DNA from 2 places in the Streptomyces sp. NPDC059679 genome. Region 1 is predicted to be linked to the other one. Evidence: riboswitches for the same ligand, from Rfam matches in the RefSeq annotation. Region 1 holds a riboswitch; the other holds the start of a gene.
The links. Region 1 has a riboswitch for S-adenosylmethionine ahead of thrC (threonine synthase). Riboswitches for the same ligand answer to the same signal wherever they lie in the genome.

Region 1 (7,357 bases):
CAGCTTGAGGCCGACCTCCTCGGAGATGACGGTGCCACCGGTGAGGATGGCGATGTCGCCGAGCATGGCCTTGCGGCGGTCACCGAAGCCCGGGGCCTTGACGGCGACGGACTTGAAGGTGCCACGGATCTTGTTGACGACCAGGGTCGCCAGGGCCTCGCCCTCGATGTCCTCGGCGATGATCAGCAGCGGCTTGCCCGACTGCATGACCTTCTCCAGCAGCGGGAGGAGGTCCTTCACACTGCTGATCTTCGAGTTGACGATCAGGATGTACGGGTCGTCGAGCGACGCCTCCATACGCTCCATGTCGGTGGCGAAGTACGGGGAGATGTAACCCTTGTCGAAGCGCATGCCCTCGGTGAGCTCGAGCTCGAGCCCGAAGGTCTGCGACTCCTCGACGGTGATGACGCCTTCCTTGCCGACCTTGTCCATCGCCTCGGCGATGAGCTCGCCGATCTGGGTGTCGGCGGCGGAGATGGAGGCGGTGGAGGCGATCTGCTCCTTGGTCTCCACGTCCTTGGCCTGCTCGAGCAGCTGGGCGGAGACGGCCTCGACGGCCTTCTCGATGCCGCGCTTGAGGGCCATCGGGTTGGCGCCCGCGGCAACGTTCCGCAGGCCCTCCTTGACCAGCGCCTGGGCGAGGACGGTCGCGGTCGTCGTGCCGTCACCGGCGACGTCGTCCGTCTTCTTCGCGACCTCCTTGACCAGCTCGGCGCCGATCTTCTCGTACGCGTCCTCGAGCTCGATCTCCTTGGCGATGGACACACCATCGTTGGTGATCGTGGGGGCGCCCCACTTCTTCTCGAGGACGACGTTGCGACCCTTGGGGCCGAGGGTGACCTTGACGGCGTCGGCGAGCTGGTTCATCCCGCGCTCGAGGCCGCGCCGCGCCTCCTCGTCGAACGCGATGATCTTGGCCATGTGAAGTGGTCCTCCCAAGACGGGGTGGATTGCTCCGGACCGCGCCTGGCGCCCGCGACGGACGGTCTGTCTGCCGTGCGGTTCCTTGCCCCGCACGGTCCGACGGACCTCACCGACCCGATCCTTCTGTCACTCTCATGCTCAGAGTGCTAACGCCAATGATTAGCACTCGACCCCTTAGAGTGCAAGCGCCCAAAGGGCTACCAGGAAGAACTTGCTGGTCACAGTGGTGGGATGAGCCGGTCATGGTGATCGTCTGCGGACACGTCAAAGGGCCCGCTACCCCTGCGGGTACGGGCCCTCTGAACAGTCCAGTCAGCTGCCTCGCGTCGGCGCGCTTCAGCCAACAGCCACGCGGACCATGTCCGCCTGCGGCCCCTTCTGACCCTGCGAGATCTCGAACTCGACCCGCTGGCCTTCCTCGAGGGTGCGGTAGCCGTCCATCTGGATCGCGCTGTAGTGGACGAACACGTCCGCACCACCGTCGACCGCGATGAAGCCGTACCCCTTCTCCGCGTTGAACCACTTGACGGTGCCCTGAGCCATTCCTAACTCCCCTATTGCTGGCCCTTGCGCAGGACCGCACTCCGCGGACCCGGGTCAGACCTCACCCCCCGAGTCGAGGGGGGTGTGCGCCGGAACGCGTCGACCGCCGCTGAATGTATCTGTCCAACTGCCCTGTGCAACAGGTCAATCGGACGAGAATTCTGGCGACGGTCGAACGGTAATAAGTGGCAAATTCCCGTGAATCCGGGGCAAGCCGGGTCGGACATAAGGGATTAACCCGGCAATTCACGCGCACACTTCACGCACAAGTTGACGAGTTCTCATATGCGGCCGACGCGGCGCCGACACTAGGGGGATCCCTTCAACTGTATCGCGATTCAAGACACGGAATCGCCCCGTCCGTTTCTATCAGGACGGGGCGATTCCGTTTAACCCGGGGTCATGTATTCCGTTTAAGCCGCGGTCAGGGCGGGGTCAGGACCGGCTCAGCAGCCGCCCGCGACCGCCGGAATGATCGAGACTCCGGCGCCGTCCGGGGTCGCCGTCTCCAGGCCCTCCGCGAAGCGCACATCGTCGTCATTGACGTAGACATTCACGAAACGGCGCAGCTTGCCGGTGTCGTCCAGAACGCGGGCCGCGATGCCCTGGTGGTTGCGGTCCAGGTCCGTCAGAACCTCGGCAAGGGTCGTCCCCTCGGCGCTGACCTCGGCCTGCCCGCCGGTGTAGGTGCGGAGGATGGTGGGGATCCGGACATTGACGCTCATGCGGGTTTCACCTTCTGTGGGAAGTGCTGCGGGAAGCGAGGGCGAATTCGAGGGGCGAATTCAAGCCAGCTGGTAAGAGCCGAGCTATGCGCCGAGCCGATTCAGCCCAGACCAGCCTCGCGGAACGCGTCGAGACTCGGGCGGATCACCGCCGTGGGCCCAGTCGTCGGGGCGACCGCGTCAAGCGTTTTGAGGCCGTCTCCGGTGTTGAGCACGACGGTGGTGAGGGTGGGGTCAAGCACCCCGTTCTCGAGCAGCTTCTTCGCCACGCCCAGGGTCACCCCGCCCGCGGTCTCCGCGAAGATCCCCTCCGTACGGGCCAGCAGCTTGATCGCGTCGACGACCTGCTCGTCGTTCACGTCCTCCACCGCCCCGCCCGTGCGGCGCGCGATGTCCAGCACATACGGCCCGTCCGCCGGGTTGCCGATGGCCAGCGACTTGGCGATGGTGTTCGGCTTCTGCGGCCGCACCACGTCATGGCCGGCCTTGAAGGCGGTGGAGACCGGGGAGCAGCCCTCGGCCTGGGCTCCGAAGATCTTGTACGGCTTGTCCTCGACGAGGCCGAGCGCGATGAGCTCCTTCAGCCCCTTGTCGATCTTTGTGAGCTGCGAGCCGGACGCGATCGGGATGACCAGTTGGTCCGGCAGCCGCCAGCCGAGCTGTTCGCAGATCTCGTACGCGAGGGTCTTGGACCCCTCCGCGTAGTACGGGCGGAGGTTCACGTTGACGAAGCCCCAGCCCTCGCCCGCCGGGTCGCCGATCAGCTCGCTGCAGAAGCGGTTGACGTCGTCGTACGTGCCCTCGATGGCGACCAGGTCGCCGCCGTAGATGGCGGCCATGACGACCTTGCCCTGCTCCAGGTCGTGCGGGATGAAGGTGCAGGAGCGCAGGCCCGCCCGGGCGGCCGCGGCGCCGACCGCGCCCGCGAGGTTTCCGGTGGAGGAGCAGGAGAGGGTGGTGAAGCCGAAGGCGCGGGCGGCCTCGACGGCCTGGGCGACCACGCGGTCCTTGAAGGAGTGCGTCGGGTTCCCGGAGTCGTCCTTGATGTGCAGTTCGCCGGTCACCCCCAGCTCGCGGGCCAGGTTGTCGGCCTTCACCAGCTTGGTGAAGCCGGGGTTGATGTTGGGCTTGTCGGCCACGTCCGCCGGGACGGGCAGCAGCGGGGCGTAGCGCCAGATGTTGTTCGGCCCGGCCTCAATCCGCTTGCGCAGCCCCTCGGGGTCGCCGGTCGGCAGGTCGTACGCGACTTCGAGCGGTCCGAAACACTCCGCACAGGCGAAAATGGGGCCGAGGGGGAAACGCTCCCCGCACTCGCGACAGGACAGGGCGACGGCGGGCCCGAGCGAGACGGAGGAACCAGCGGAACCGGCAGAACCAGCGGAATCAGCGGATCCGGTAGAGCTTTCGACAGCTTGCACAGCCATGGAGGCGAGGCCCTTTCTCCTCATCTTCCTCACGGCGCATCTCGCCGCGAGCCGGAATTGGCACCTTCCCTAGCCGGGCCCCGCTTCGCATGACGAATCAGGACTGGCTGGAGGGTTGCCGGGGCTTCAACGGGCCGTTCCCTCTGCCCCTCTGGATGAGCGGTATGACGCCGGCCGAGCCGGCGTGTTTATCGCACGGGACCCCCGACATACAGCGGTCACGTGCGCTGTTCAAGACTGTAACCGAAGGCCCTGATGGTTGAGATAGTCGTCCGAAGCGCGAGATGGATCACAGCTGACGCGCGCGATCCACAACAGGGAGGCATGGCCGTGCTGGAAGATGTCGAGCGCTGGCTGAAGGAGCGGTCCTGGTCCGCCGACGACCGTCCGCTGACGCGCCTGCTCGCCGCCAAGCGCGCCACGGGCCGGACCGTGAGCGTCGTCCTGCCCGCCCTCAACGAGGAGGCGACGGTCGGCGAGATCGCCGCGGCCATCCGCCGCGACCTGATGGGCGAGGCCGCGCCGCTGGTCGACGAGCTGGTGGTGGTGGACTCCGGGTCCACCGACCGCACCGCCGAGGTCGCCGCGGCGGCCGGGGCGAGGGTCGTGCACCGGGACTCCCTGCTGCCCGAGCTGCCGACGCTGCCCGGCAAGGGCGAGGTGCTGTGGCGCTCGCTGCTGGCGACCAGCGGCGACATCATCTGCTTCATAGACGCCGACCTGCGCGAATTCGACGCCCGCTTCGTCTCCGGGATCGTCGGCCCGCTGCTGACCGACCCGGACGTACAGCTGGTCAAGGGGATGTACGACCGGCCGCTCGGTGGCGCCGCAGGCCAGGGCGGACGGGTCACCGAGCTGGTCGCCCGGCCGCTGCTGAATCTGCACTGGCCGCAACTGGCCGGGTTCGTACAGCCGCTCGGCGGTGAGTACGCGGCGCGCCGCTCGCTGCTGGAACGGCTGCCGTTCCCCGTCGGATACGGGGTGGAGCTGGCCATTCTCATCGACTCGCTGCACACGGTCGGGCTCGACGCGCTCGCCCAGGTGGACCTCGGCGTGCGCAAACACCGCCACCAGGACCCGCAGGCGCTCGGCCGGATGGCGGCCACGATCTACCGCACGGCCCAGCTGCGGCTGGCCCGCGGGCATCTGGTGCGGCCGCGGCTGACCCAGTTCGACCGGGGCGAGGCCGGTTTTGTGGCGCGGACCAGCGATGTGGACACGGAGGAGCGGCCGCCGATGATCGAGATCCCGGAGTATGTGGAGCGGCGGGCGGCGTGACACCCGCCTGCCCCGACCGGGGCAAGAAACCGCACGCACGTTTGCGCGACGCATGAGGTGGCTAGGTACGCGACATGGCCTCTGAGCACAGTGCTGCACAGGTCCTCGTCGCGTCCAACCGCGGCCCGGTCTCCTACACCCTGCGGGAGGACGGTTCGCTCGACGCCAAGCGCGGCGGCGGCGGGCTGGTCTCCGGTCTCAGTGCCATAGGGCCGGACGCCGGGGCCGTATGGGTCTGCGCGGCGCTGGGCGACGGCGACCGCGAGGCGGCCGGGCGGGCCGGGACCGGGCATCTGGACGCGGGCGACACCGGCGGGCAGCTGGTGCGGATGCTCGACATCGCGCCGGAGGTCTTCGACGCCGCGTACAACGGCATCGCGAACTCGGTGCTGTGGTTCGTCCACCACCTGCTCTACCAGACGCCGCTCGAACCCGTCTTCGGCGCGGAGTTCCGCGCCCAGTGGGACGCCTACGAGGCGTACAACGCGGCCTTCGCGGACGCCCTCGCCCAGGAGGCCGCCGACGGCGCGGCCGTGCTGATCCAGGACTACCACCTGGCGCTGGTGCCAGGGCTGCTCCGCGAGCGGCGGCCCGACCTGCGGATCGGCCACTTCTCGCACACCCCCTGGGCGCCCCCGGACTACTACCGGCTGCTGCCGGACGATGTGGCGGCGGGCGTGCTGCGCGGCATCCTCGGCGGTGACCGCGCCGCGTTCCTCACCGAGCGCTGGGCCCTGGCCTTCGCCGACTGCGCCGCGGCCGTGCTCGGCGCGGAGGTGGTGCGGGACGGCGCGCGGCTGTCCGTGCGCCTCGACGGGCGCGAGACCCGGCTGGGCGTGCACGGCCTCGGCGCGGACGCGGACTTCCTGCTCCAGCGGTCGCGGGCCGCGGACGTCGACGAGCGGCTGACGGCGCTGCGCGCGCAGATCGGCCCCGGGCGCAGAACCGTCGTCCGGGTGGACCGCACCGAGCTGTCCAAGAACATCGTCCGCGGGCTGCTGGCCTACCGGCGGCTGCTGGAGACCCGCCCCGAGTGGCGGGAGCGCGTGGTGCACATCGCCTTCGCCTACCCCTCCCGCCAGGACCTGGCCGTCTACCGCGACTACACCGAGCAGGTGCGGCTGGTCGCCGCCGGGATCAACGCCGAGTACGGCACGGAGGGCTGGCAGCCGGTCGCCCTCCATGTGAAGGACGACTTCGCGCGGTCCCTGGCCGCCTACCGGCTGGCCGACGTGGCCCTGGTCAACCCGATCCGGGACGGGATGAACCTGGTCGCCAAGGAGGTGCCGGTGGTCTCCGAGCGCGGCTGCGCGCTGGTGCTGTCGCGGGAGGCCGGGGCGTACGCGGAGCTGGGCGAGGCCGCGCTGGTAGTCAACCCGTACGACATCGAGGCGACGGCGCGGGCGCTGCACGAGGCGCTGTCGATGGGGGACGGCGAGCGGGCGGAGCGTACGAAGCGGCTGGTGGCCGCGGCGACGGCGCTGCCGCCCGCGCAGTGGTTCCTCGCGCAGCTGCGGGAGCTGACGGAGACCTGACGCCGGGGGTTCGGTGAGGGCCGCGGGTCTGCCACCCGCGGCCCGGAAAGGTCTGACGCCCGCGGCTCACGCACGGCTCCTCAGTGCCCGATCGCCCGGGCCAGGGCCGTCAGCAGGTCCACGACCCCCGCGGGGCCGTCGACCACCAGGTCGGCGCGCCGGGCCAGCTCGGTGACCTCGGTGCTGCCACTGCACACCAGCACCCCGGGCACCCCCTGCGACCTGAGCCGTTCCACCGCCGCGAACGCGGCCAGGTCCCCCAGGTCGTCGCCCGCGTACAGCACCGCCGTGGCCCCGGTCTCCCGTACGTACTCGGTGAGGGCGACGCCCTTGTCCATGCCCGGCGGGCGCAGTTCGAGCACCAGGCGGCCGGGCTCGACGATCAGCCCGTGCCGCTCGGCGAGGTGGCGCAGCGGTTCGCGCAGCGCCTCGAAGGCGCCCTGCGGGTCGGCGGCGCGGCGGGTGTGGACGGCGACGGCGCGCCCCTTCTCCTCCACGGTGGCGCCCACGGTGGCGCCGCCCGCGCCGCCGACCGCGGCGAGTACGTCCGGGAGTTCGGCCTGGGCCGCCGCGACGCCCGGGTGCGGGGGCGGGGCGGTGATCTCGCGGTCGGCGGCGTCCCAGCGCTCGGCGCCGTAGTGGCCGAGGACCACCAGGTGGTCGAGGCCGTCGGTCTCGGCGAAGCCGCCGTACGCCACGGCGAGGGCGGCCGGACGGCCGGTGATCACCGCGACGGAGCGCAGCCCCGGGGCGAGCCGGGAGAGCGCCGGCGCGGCGCCGGGGTGGGCGCGCGCCTGGTCGGGGTCGGGGACGATATCGGCGAGGGTGCCGTCGAAGTCGAAGGCGGCGATGGCCTCTCCGGGCCGCTCGAGGATCGCCGCGAGGCCGTCACGGCCGGCCGCGGTCGTGGGTACGGGAAGAGGGTGGC
Region 2 (7,357 bases), on a different contig from region 1:
CGCGCCCGCCGAGCCGCTGACCCCGCTGTCCGCACTGTTCGTCCACGGCAACTGGCTGCACCTGCTCGGCAACATGCTGTTTCTCTACGTCTTCGGGGCGATGGCCGAGGAGCGCATGGGGCGGATCCAGTTCGCGCTCTTCTACCTCGCCACCGGCTATCTGGCGCTGCTCGGTTACGCCGCGGCGCATGCCGGCTCCACCCAGACCCTGGTCGGCGCCTCCGGGTCCATCTCCGGGGTCCTGGGCGCCTTTCTGTGGCTGTTTCCCCGGGCCCGGGTGACCAGTCTCTTCCCGTTTCTGTTCTTCCTGCCGCTGCGCTTCCCCGCCTGGGTGGTGCTGATCTTCTGGTTCGCGCTGCAGTGGCTGGCAGCCCGCGGGGCCGACGACCGCCCCGGCGTCGCCTACCTCGCCCACCTCGTGGGGTTCAGCCTCGGGTTCCTCTACGCGTGGGCCCGCTTCGGGCGGACGACTAGAGTGAGCAGGGCAGTCAGGTCCAGCGAGGGAGAAAGCCAGCCGTGATCACTTCGATCGTGCTCATCAAGACCAGCGTGGACCAGATCCCCGAGATCGCCGAGCAGATCGCCGCGCTCGACGGTGTGAGCGAGGTCTACTCGGTCACCGGAGCACACGATCTGATCGCGATGGTGCGGGTGGCCCGGCACGACGACCTCGCGGACGTCATCCCGGGCCGGATCAGCAAGGTGCCGGGCGTGGCCTCCACCGAGACCCATATCGCCTTCCGCACCTACTCCCAGCACGACCTCGAGGCCGCCTTCGCGATCGGCCTCGACGGCTGAGCCCTCTCGCGGGACGTCATCCGCGGTCCGGGACGCAGCGCCCGTCCTCGGTGCGGTAGCTCCACTTCGCACCGTCCCGGACCAGCTCCTTCACCGCGCCGACGAACCGCTCGACGTGCTCGTCCGGGGTGCCCGCGCCAAAGCTGACCCGGATCGCGTTCAGCGACCGCTCCCCCGGCGCGGCCTCCGGGGCCCCGCACTCGCCCGCCTCCCCGGGCTCGCCGCCCAGCAGCGTGCGCACCAGGGGATGCGCGCAGAACAGGCCGTCGCGTACGCCGATGCCGTACTCCGCGGAGAGCGCGGCCGCGAAATGCGAGCTGTTCCAGCCCTCCACGACGAACGAGATGACGCCCACCCGGGGCGCGTCATCCCCGAACAGCGACAACACCCGCACCTCGGGCACCTCAGCCAGCCCCGCGCGGACCTTGCCGATCAGCTCCCGCTCCCGCGCCACCAGGGACTCGAACCCGGCATCGGTCAGCGCCTTGCAGGCCGAGGCGATCGCGTACGCCCCGATGACGTTCGGCGAACCCGCCTCGTGCCGGGCCTCGGTGGTGTGCCACTCCACGTCCACCCCACCGTGATCCTTACGGGCCACCTTGCGGCTGGCGCCCCCGCCCGCCAGATACGGCCGGGCCTTCCGCAGCCAGTCCGCCCGCCCCGCCAGCACCCCGGCCCCGAAGGGCGCGTACAGCTTGTGCCCGGAGAACGCGACCCAGTCGACGTCCAAGGCCGCGATGTCCACGGGGTGATGCGGGGCCAGCTGCGCGGCGTCCAGCACGATCCGGGCGCCGTACGCATGGGCCACCTCCGCCAGCTCCCGCACCGGCCACAGCTCACCGGTCACATTCGAAGCACCGGTCACACACACCAGCGCGGCACCCCCCGTGGCCCCGTCCGCCGCCTGCTCCTTCGCCCGCCAGCCGGCCAGCGCCCGCTCCAGCGTGTCAACGGCCTGCCTCGGGGAGCGCGGCGCGCTCAGATAGCCGACCTCGACGTCCTCTCGCTGCTGCCACGGCAGCAGCGAGGCGTGGTGCTCCGTCTCGAACACGAACACCCGGGTGCCCTCAGGGAGGGCGGCGGCGAGGAGGTTGAGCGAGTCGGTGGTGGCCCGGGTGAAGATCACCTGGTCGTCGGGGCGGCAGCCCAGGAAGGCGGCGACATCCCTGCGGCTGTTCTCGAACAGATCGGTGGACAGCTGTGAGAGATACCCGGCCCCGCGGTGCACGCTGCCGTAGTACGGGGCGTAGGCCGCGATGTCGTCCCACACCCGCTGCAGGGCGGGGGCGCTGGCGGCGTAGTCCAGCGCGGCGTAGCTGACCTCGCCGCCGGTCACGAGCGGGACGAGGACATCGCGGCCGAGGACGGGCAGCGGGGAAGTGGTGGCGGCGGAGGTGGAAGCGGTGTCGGAGGCAGCAGCGGTCGCGGACATGGCGAAGTCTCCCGGGAGGACGAAGAGGTGAATGCGTCACGCGCGGGCAGGCGGCAGCCCACCGCCGGGCACGTGGAGAAGAAACTCACCGCACGGAACAGGACCGTGCGAAATGAGGGGAAAAGGGGCCATCGGCCCTAGCGCATTCGCTGCATCACGGAAGAACTCCCTCGACAACCAGGACCCCTGGGTTCCGCGAGGGGTCCGCGCTTGCCGCAGACCTCGTTGCCTGCGACCTGGTCATCACCCGGGGCACCCCGCCACGGACGGAGGGTTGCCGGACAGCGGGCCGGGGCCGTAGTCGCTGTCACTCGTGACCTGCGCAGGAGTATGCCACGCCCCGTCACCAACCGGGACCCCTGTCCGCGATACGGACAGGGGTCCCGTGGGGCCTCTCGAGAATCGGGGCTACGCGTTCGTGGCCAGTACCCAGCGTTCCAGCGAGGCCCGGGCCGCGCCCGAGTCGATGGATTCGGCTGCCTTCTCCATGCCCGCCGCGATGCGCTCCGCGAGGGGCTTGCCGCCCGGGCCGCCCTCCAGGGCGACCAGGGCGGCCGCCGAGTTGAGCAGTACCGCGTCGCGGACCGGGCCGCGTTCCCCGGCCAGGAGGCGCCGGGCGACGTCCGCGTTGTACGAGGGGTCGGCGCCGCGCAGGGCGTCCACCGGGACGAGGCCGATGCCGACGTCGCGCGGGTCGAAGGTCTCCTGGCGTACGGTGCCGCCCTCGACCACCCATACCTGGGAGGTCGAGGTGACGGTCAGCTCGTCGAGGCCGTCGTCGCCGCGGACGACCAGCGCGGAGGTGCCGCGCTCGGCGAGCACACCGGCCATGATGGGCGCCATCCGGGCGTCCGCGACCCCGGTGGCCTGGGCGCGTACTCGGGCCGGGTTGGTGAGCGGGCCGAGGAAGTTGAAGATGGTGGCGATGCCGAGTTCGCTGCGCGCGGTGCCGACATGGCGCAGCGAGGGGTGGAACTTCACTGCGAAGCAGAAGGTGATGCCGGCTTCTTCCGCCACCTCGGCCACCCGCCGCGGGCTCAGGTCCAGGTTGACGCCGAGCTTGGCGAGGACGTCGGAGGAGCCGCTGGCGGAGGACGCGGCGCGGTTGCCGTGCTTGACGACCTTCGCTCCGGCGCCCGCCACCACGAGGGCCGACATGGTGGAGATGTTGACGGTCTTGGCCCGGTCGCCTCCGGTGCCGACGATGTCGACCGTCTCCCCGGGGACCTCGATCACGTTCGCGTGCTCGTACATCGTGCGGACCAGACCGGACACCTCCGCCACGGTCGCGCCCTTGGCGCGCAGCGCGACCGCGAAACCGGCGATCTGTGCGTCGCTGGCCTCGCCGCGCATGATCCGGTCCATGACCCAGGCGGTGTCGTCGGCGGTGAGGTCGTGGCCGAGCAGCAGCGAGTCGAGTACGTCCGGCCAGGTGCGGGCCGTCGCGCGGTTGTCGCCTCCGGCTGGGGTCACAACGTCCATGGTCCGCTCCTGGATCTCGGCTGGGCAGGGATGGGTCCGCGCAGTTCAGCTGTGCAGCGGCTGGCCCCTGGCAAGCCTATCGGCGCGGGCGGGGCACGCGGTCCCGTGCCCGGGTCCCGGACAGCCCGCGGGCCCGTCAGGAAGCCCGGGGCCCTGCACGGCCCAGGGCCCCGGGCCGGACCGTGTGGTCCGGGCCGGGGCCCTGGTGTGTGGCGTACAGCTGAGGTGTTCGCTCAGAGATCAGTGGTGGCCGTGGCCGCTGGTGATCTCCTTGTACTCCTCGGTGGTCGGCTTGGGGATCACGTTGTCCTCGCCGTAGTAGCCCTTGGACAGCTTGGCCCGGAGCTTCTGCGAACCCTTTATCTTCCGGCGGACACCGTTCTCGTCCACCGCGGGGCCGACCTCGTACGGCTTGGGCTGCTCATGCTGGGTGAGCTTGTGCAGGTCCTCCTGCGACAGCGGCTCGTGCACCTCGATGAACTCGCCGTGTGGCAGCCGCTTGATGATGCCGGTCTCGCGGCCGTGCAGCACCTTGTCCTTGTCGCGCCGTTGCAGACCCAGGCAGATCCGCTTGGTGACGATGAAGGCCAGCACCGGTCCGGCGAAGAAGCCGATCCGGACGAACCAGGTGATCGAGTTGATCGACAGGTGGAAGTGGGTGGCCCACAGGTCGTTTCCACCACCGACCAGCATCACCAGGTAGGCGGTCAGCCAGGCGACACCGAAGGCGGTCCGGGTCGGGACGTTGCGCGGGCGGTCCAGGATGTGGTGCTCGCGCTTGTCGCCGGTGATCCAGGACTCGATGAAGGGGTAGACCCCGATCGCGAAGAGGACCAGCGGGAAGAGCACGATCGGGATGAACACGCCCAGGACGAGTGTGTGGCCCCAGGCGTTGATCTCCCAGCCGGGCATCACTCGGACCAGACCCTCGGCGAAGCCCATGTACCAGTCGGGCTGGGCGCCGGTGGACACCTGGTCCGGCCGGTACGGTCCGATGGCCCAGATCGGGTTGATCGTGGCGACCGCGGAGAGGATCGCGATCACGCCGAAGACCAGGAAGAAGAAGCCGCCCGCCTTGGCCATGTAGACCGGCAGCAGGGGCATGCCGACCACGTTCTTCTCGGTCTTGCCGGGGCCCGGGTACTGCGTGTGCTTGTGGTAGAAGACCAGGATCAGGTGCGCGACCAGCAGGCCGAGCATGATGCCCGGCAGCAGCAGGACGTGGACCGGGTAGAGCCTGGGGATCAGGTCCATTCCGGGGAACTCGCCGCCGAACACGAACATCGAGATGTAGGTGCCGACGACCGGGATCGACAGGAACACACCCTCGATGAACCGCAGACCGGTGCCGGAGAGCAGGTCGTCGGGGAGCGAGTAGCCGGTGAAGCCGGTCAGCATGCCGAGGAAGAACAGCAGGAAGCCGAAGAGCCAGTTGATCTCGCGCGGCTTGCGGAACGCGCCGGTGAAGAACACGCGCATCATGTGCACGAGCATCGCGGCGAGGAAGATCAGCGCGGCCCAGTGGTGGATCTGCCGGATCAGCAGACCGCCGCGCACCTCGAAGCTGATGTCGAGCGTCGAGGCGAACGCCTCGGACATCCGCACGCCCTGCATCGGGACGTACGGGCCGTGGTACGTGACCTCTTCCATGCTGGGGTGGAAGAACAGCGTCAGATACACACCCGTGAGGATGATGATGATGAAGCTGTAGAGCGCGACCTCACCCAGCATGAAGGACCAGTGGTCCGGGAAGATCTTGCGCATATTGGCCTTGGCCAGGCTGTAGACGCCCAGTCGGCCGTCGGCCCAGTCGGCCACGCGCTCGCCCGCGGGGGCCTTGCGGCCGCGCTGCGTTTCAGTTGCAGTACTCATCCGCGCTCCCAGAATGCAGGACCGACGGGCTCCGCGAAGTCGCCCTTGGCTTCGAGGTAACCGTCCTTGTTGACGCCGATCCGCAGCTGCGGCAGGGCGTGCCCGGCCGGGCCGAAGATCACGCGGCCACCGTCGGAGAGGTCGAACGTCGACTGGTGGCACGGGCACAGGACGTGGTGCGTCTGCTGCTCGTACAGGTTGATCGGGCAGCCGACGTGGGTGCAGATCTTCGAGAACGCGACGATGCCGTCGTGCGACCAGTCCAGCTCGCGCTTGTCCTTGATGTTCTCCGGCTGCAGCCGGACCAGCATCAGGGCCGCCTTGGCGATCTGCGTCTGGAAGTCGTGGTCCGACTCCTTCATGCCCTCGGGCATGGCGAAGGTGAGCGAACCGACCGCGATGTCCTCGGGGCGCAGCGCCAGCATGGTGTTGTAGTTCATCAGGCGCTTGCCCTTGGCCCACTTGGTGTGCCGGAGCTTGTCCTGCGGCAGCGGGCCGAGGTCGCGCAGCAGCACCAGGCCGGCCAGCGGCACCAGGGTCAGCGCGCCGAAGAGGGTGTTCCGGGCCAGCTTGCGCCGGCCGAAGCCGGACTCGGCGGCGCCGGCCGCGAAGTCCTCCAGGACCTTGGCCTTGACCTCGGGTGCGGCCTCGATCGGGTGACGCTCGTCGGCGACCTCCACATCGGACATCAGGGTGCGGGCCCAGTGGACCGCGCCCGCGCCGATGGTGAACAGCGCGATGCCGAGGGTCAGGCCGAGCGAGAAGTTCAGCGCGCTGATGTGGCCGAGCGGGAAGACATAGATGATCTTGTCGACCGGGAAGGCCACATACGAGGCGATGAAGGCGATCGTCGCCAGCATCGAGATCGTGAACAGCAGCGCGATCGTGCGCTCGGAGCGCTTCGCGGCGCGCTCGTCGATGTCCTGCTGGCGGTGCTCGTGCGGGGGCAGACCCGGGTCGGCGAACGGATTGCCGGCCGCCTCTACCTCGCCGCCCTTTTCCTGCTCGTGTGGCAGGTTGGCGTCTGGTTGTGAAATGTCGTGGCTACTCATGACTTCTTGGCCTTTGCGGTCCGGGCGGCGACCCAGATGGTCAGGACGATCATGGCACCCATACCGAAGACCCAGCCGAACAGACCCTCACTGACCGGGCCCAGGCCGCCGATCTCCATACCGCCGGGGGTCTTGCTCTTGTCGCTGTTGACCGTGTCCAGGTAGGCGATGATGGCCTTCTTCTTCTCCTCCGGCATCACGGTGTCCGGGAAGGAGGGCATGTTCTGCGGGCCCGTCTGCATGGCCTCGTAGAGGTGCTTGGGGGAGATGCCCTCGAGGGACGGCGCGTACTTGCCGTTGGTCAGGGCGCCGCCCTTGCCGACGAAGTTGTGGCACTGCGCGCAGTTGGTACGGAAGAGCTCACCGCCCTCGGCGATGTCCGCGCCCGCCGGGTTGTACTGCTCCTTGGTCGGCGTCACCGGGCCGGGGCCGAGCGAGGCGATGTACGCGGACAGCTGCTCGATCTGGGCGTTCGAGTAGATGTTCTTCTTCTTCGGCACCTGGGCGCCGGGCTGCTGCGCGGGCATACGGCCGGTGCTGACCTGGAAGTCCACGGCGGCGGAGCCGACGCCGACCAGGCTCGGACCGTCGGTCGTGCCCTGACCGCCGGTGCCGTGGCAGGTGGCACAGCCGACGGCGTAGAGCTTCTTGCCCTCCTCGATGGCGAGGGACTGGGCGGAGCTGTCATCGGCCTTCGCCTCGCTCGGCGAGAACGCGGCGT

Region 2: linked by a shared signal. The riboswitch ahead of ACFV2X_RS39195 (aminotransferase class V-fold PLP-dependent enzyme) and the one ahead of thrC (threonine synthase) in region 1 are both predicted to bind S-adenosylmethionine.

The regions. Positions count from the first base shown of each region.
Region 1 covers NZ_JBHWES010000016.1:102,291-109,647, reverse strand. Annotated here, with positions in the region: gene groL (chaperonin GroEL) at 1-921, opposite strand, end outside; gene ACFV2X_RS19460 (cold-shock protein) at 1,261-1,467, opposite strand; gene ACFV2X_RS19455 (MoaD/ThiS family protein) at 1,914-2,192, opposite strand; gene thrC (threonine synthase) at 2,294-3,616, opposite strand; SAM riboswitch class I at 3,634-3,778, opposite strand; gene ACFV2X_RS19445 (glucosyl-3-phosphoglycerate synthase) at 3,947-4,894, shown strand; gene ACFV2X_RS19440 (trehalose-6-phosphate synthase) at 4,969-6,429, shown strand; gene otsB (trehalose-phosphatase) at 6,510-7,357, opposite strand, start outside.
Region 2 covers NZ_JBHWES010000052.1:69,408-76,764, forward strand. Annotated here, with positions in the region: gene ACFV2X_RS39185 (rhomboid family intramembrane serine protease) at 1-520, shown strand, start outside; gene ACFV2X_RS39190 (Lrp/AsnC ligand binding domain-containing protein) at 517-798, shown strand; gene ACFV2X_RS39195 (aminotransferase class V-fold PLP-dependent enzyme) at 815-2,230, opposite strand; SAM riboswitch class IV at 2,432-2,549, opposite strand; gene trpD (anthranilate phosphoribosyltransferase) at 2,639-3,712, opposite strand; gene ACFV2X_RS39205 (cytochrome bc complex cytochrome b subunit) at 3,953-5,584, opposite strand; gene ACFV2X_RS39210 (Rieske 2Fe-2S domain-containing protein) at 5,581-6,636, opposite strand; gene ACFV2X_RS39215 (c-type cytochrome) at 6,633-7,357, opposite strand, start outside.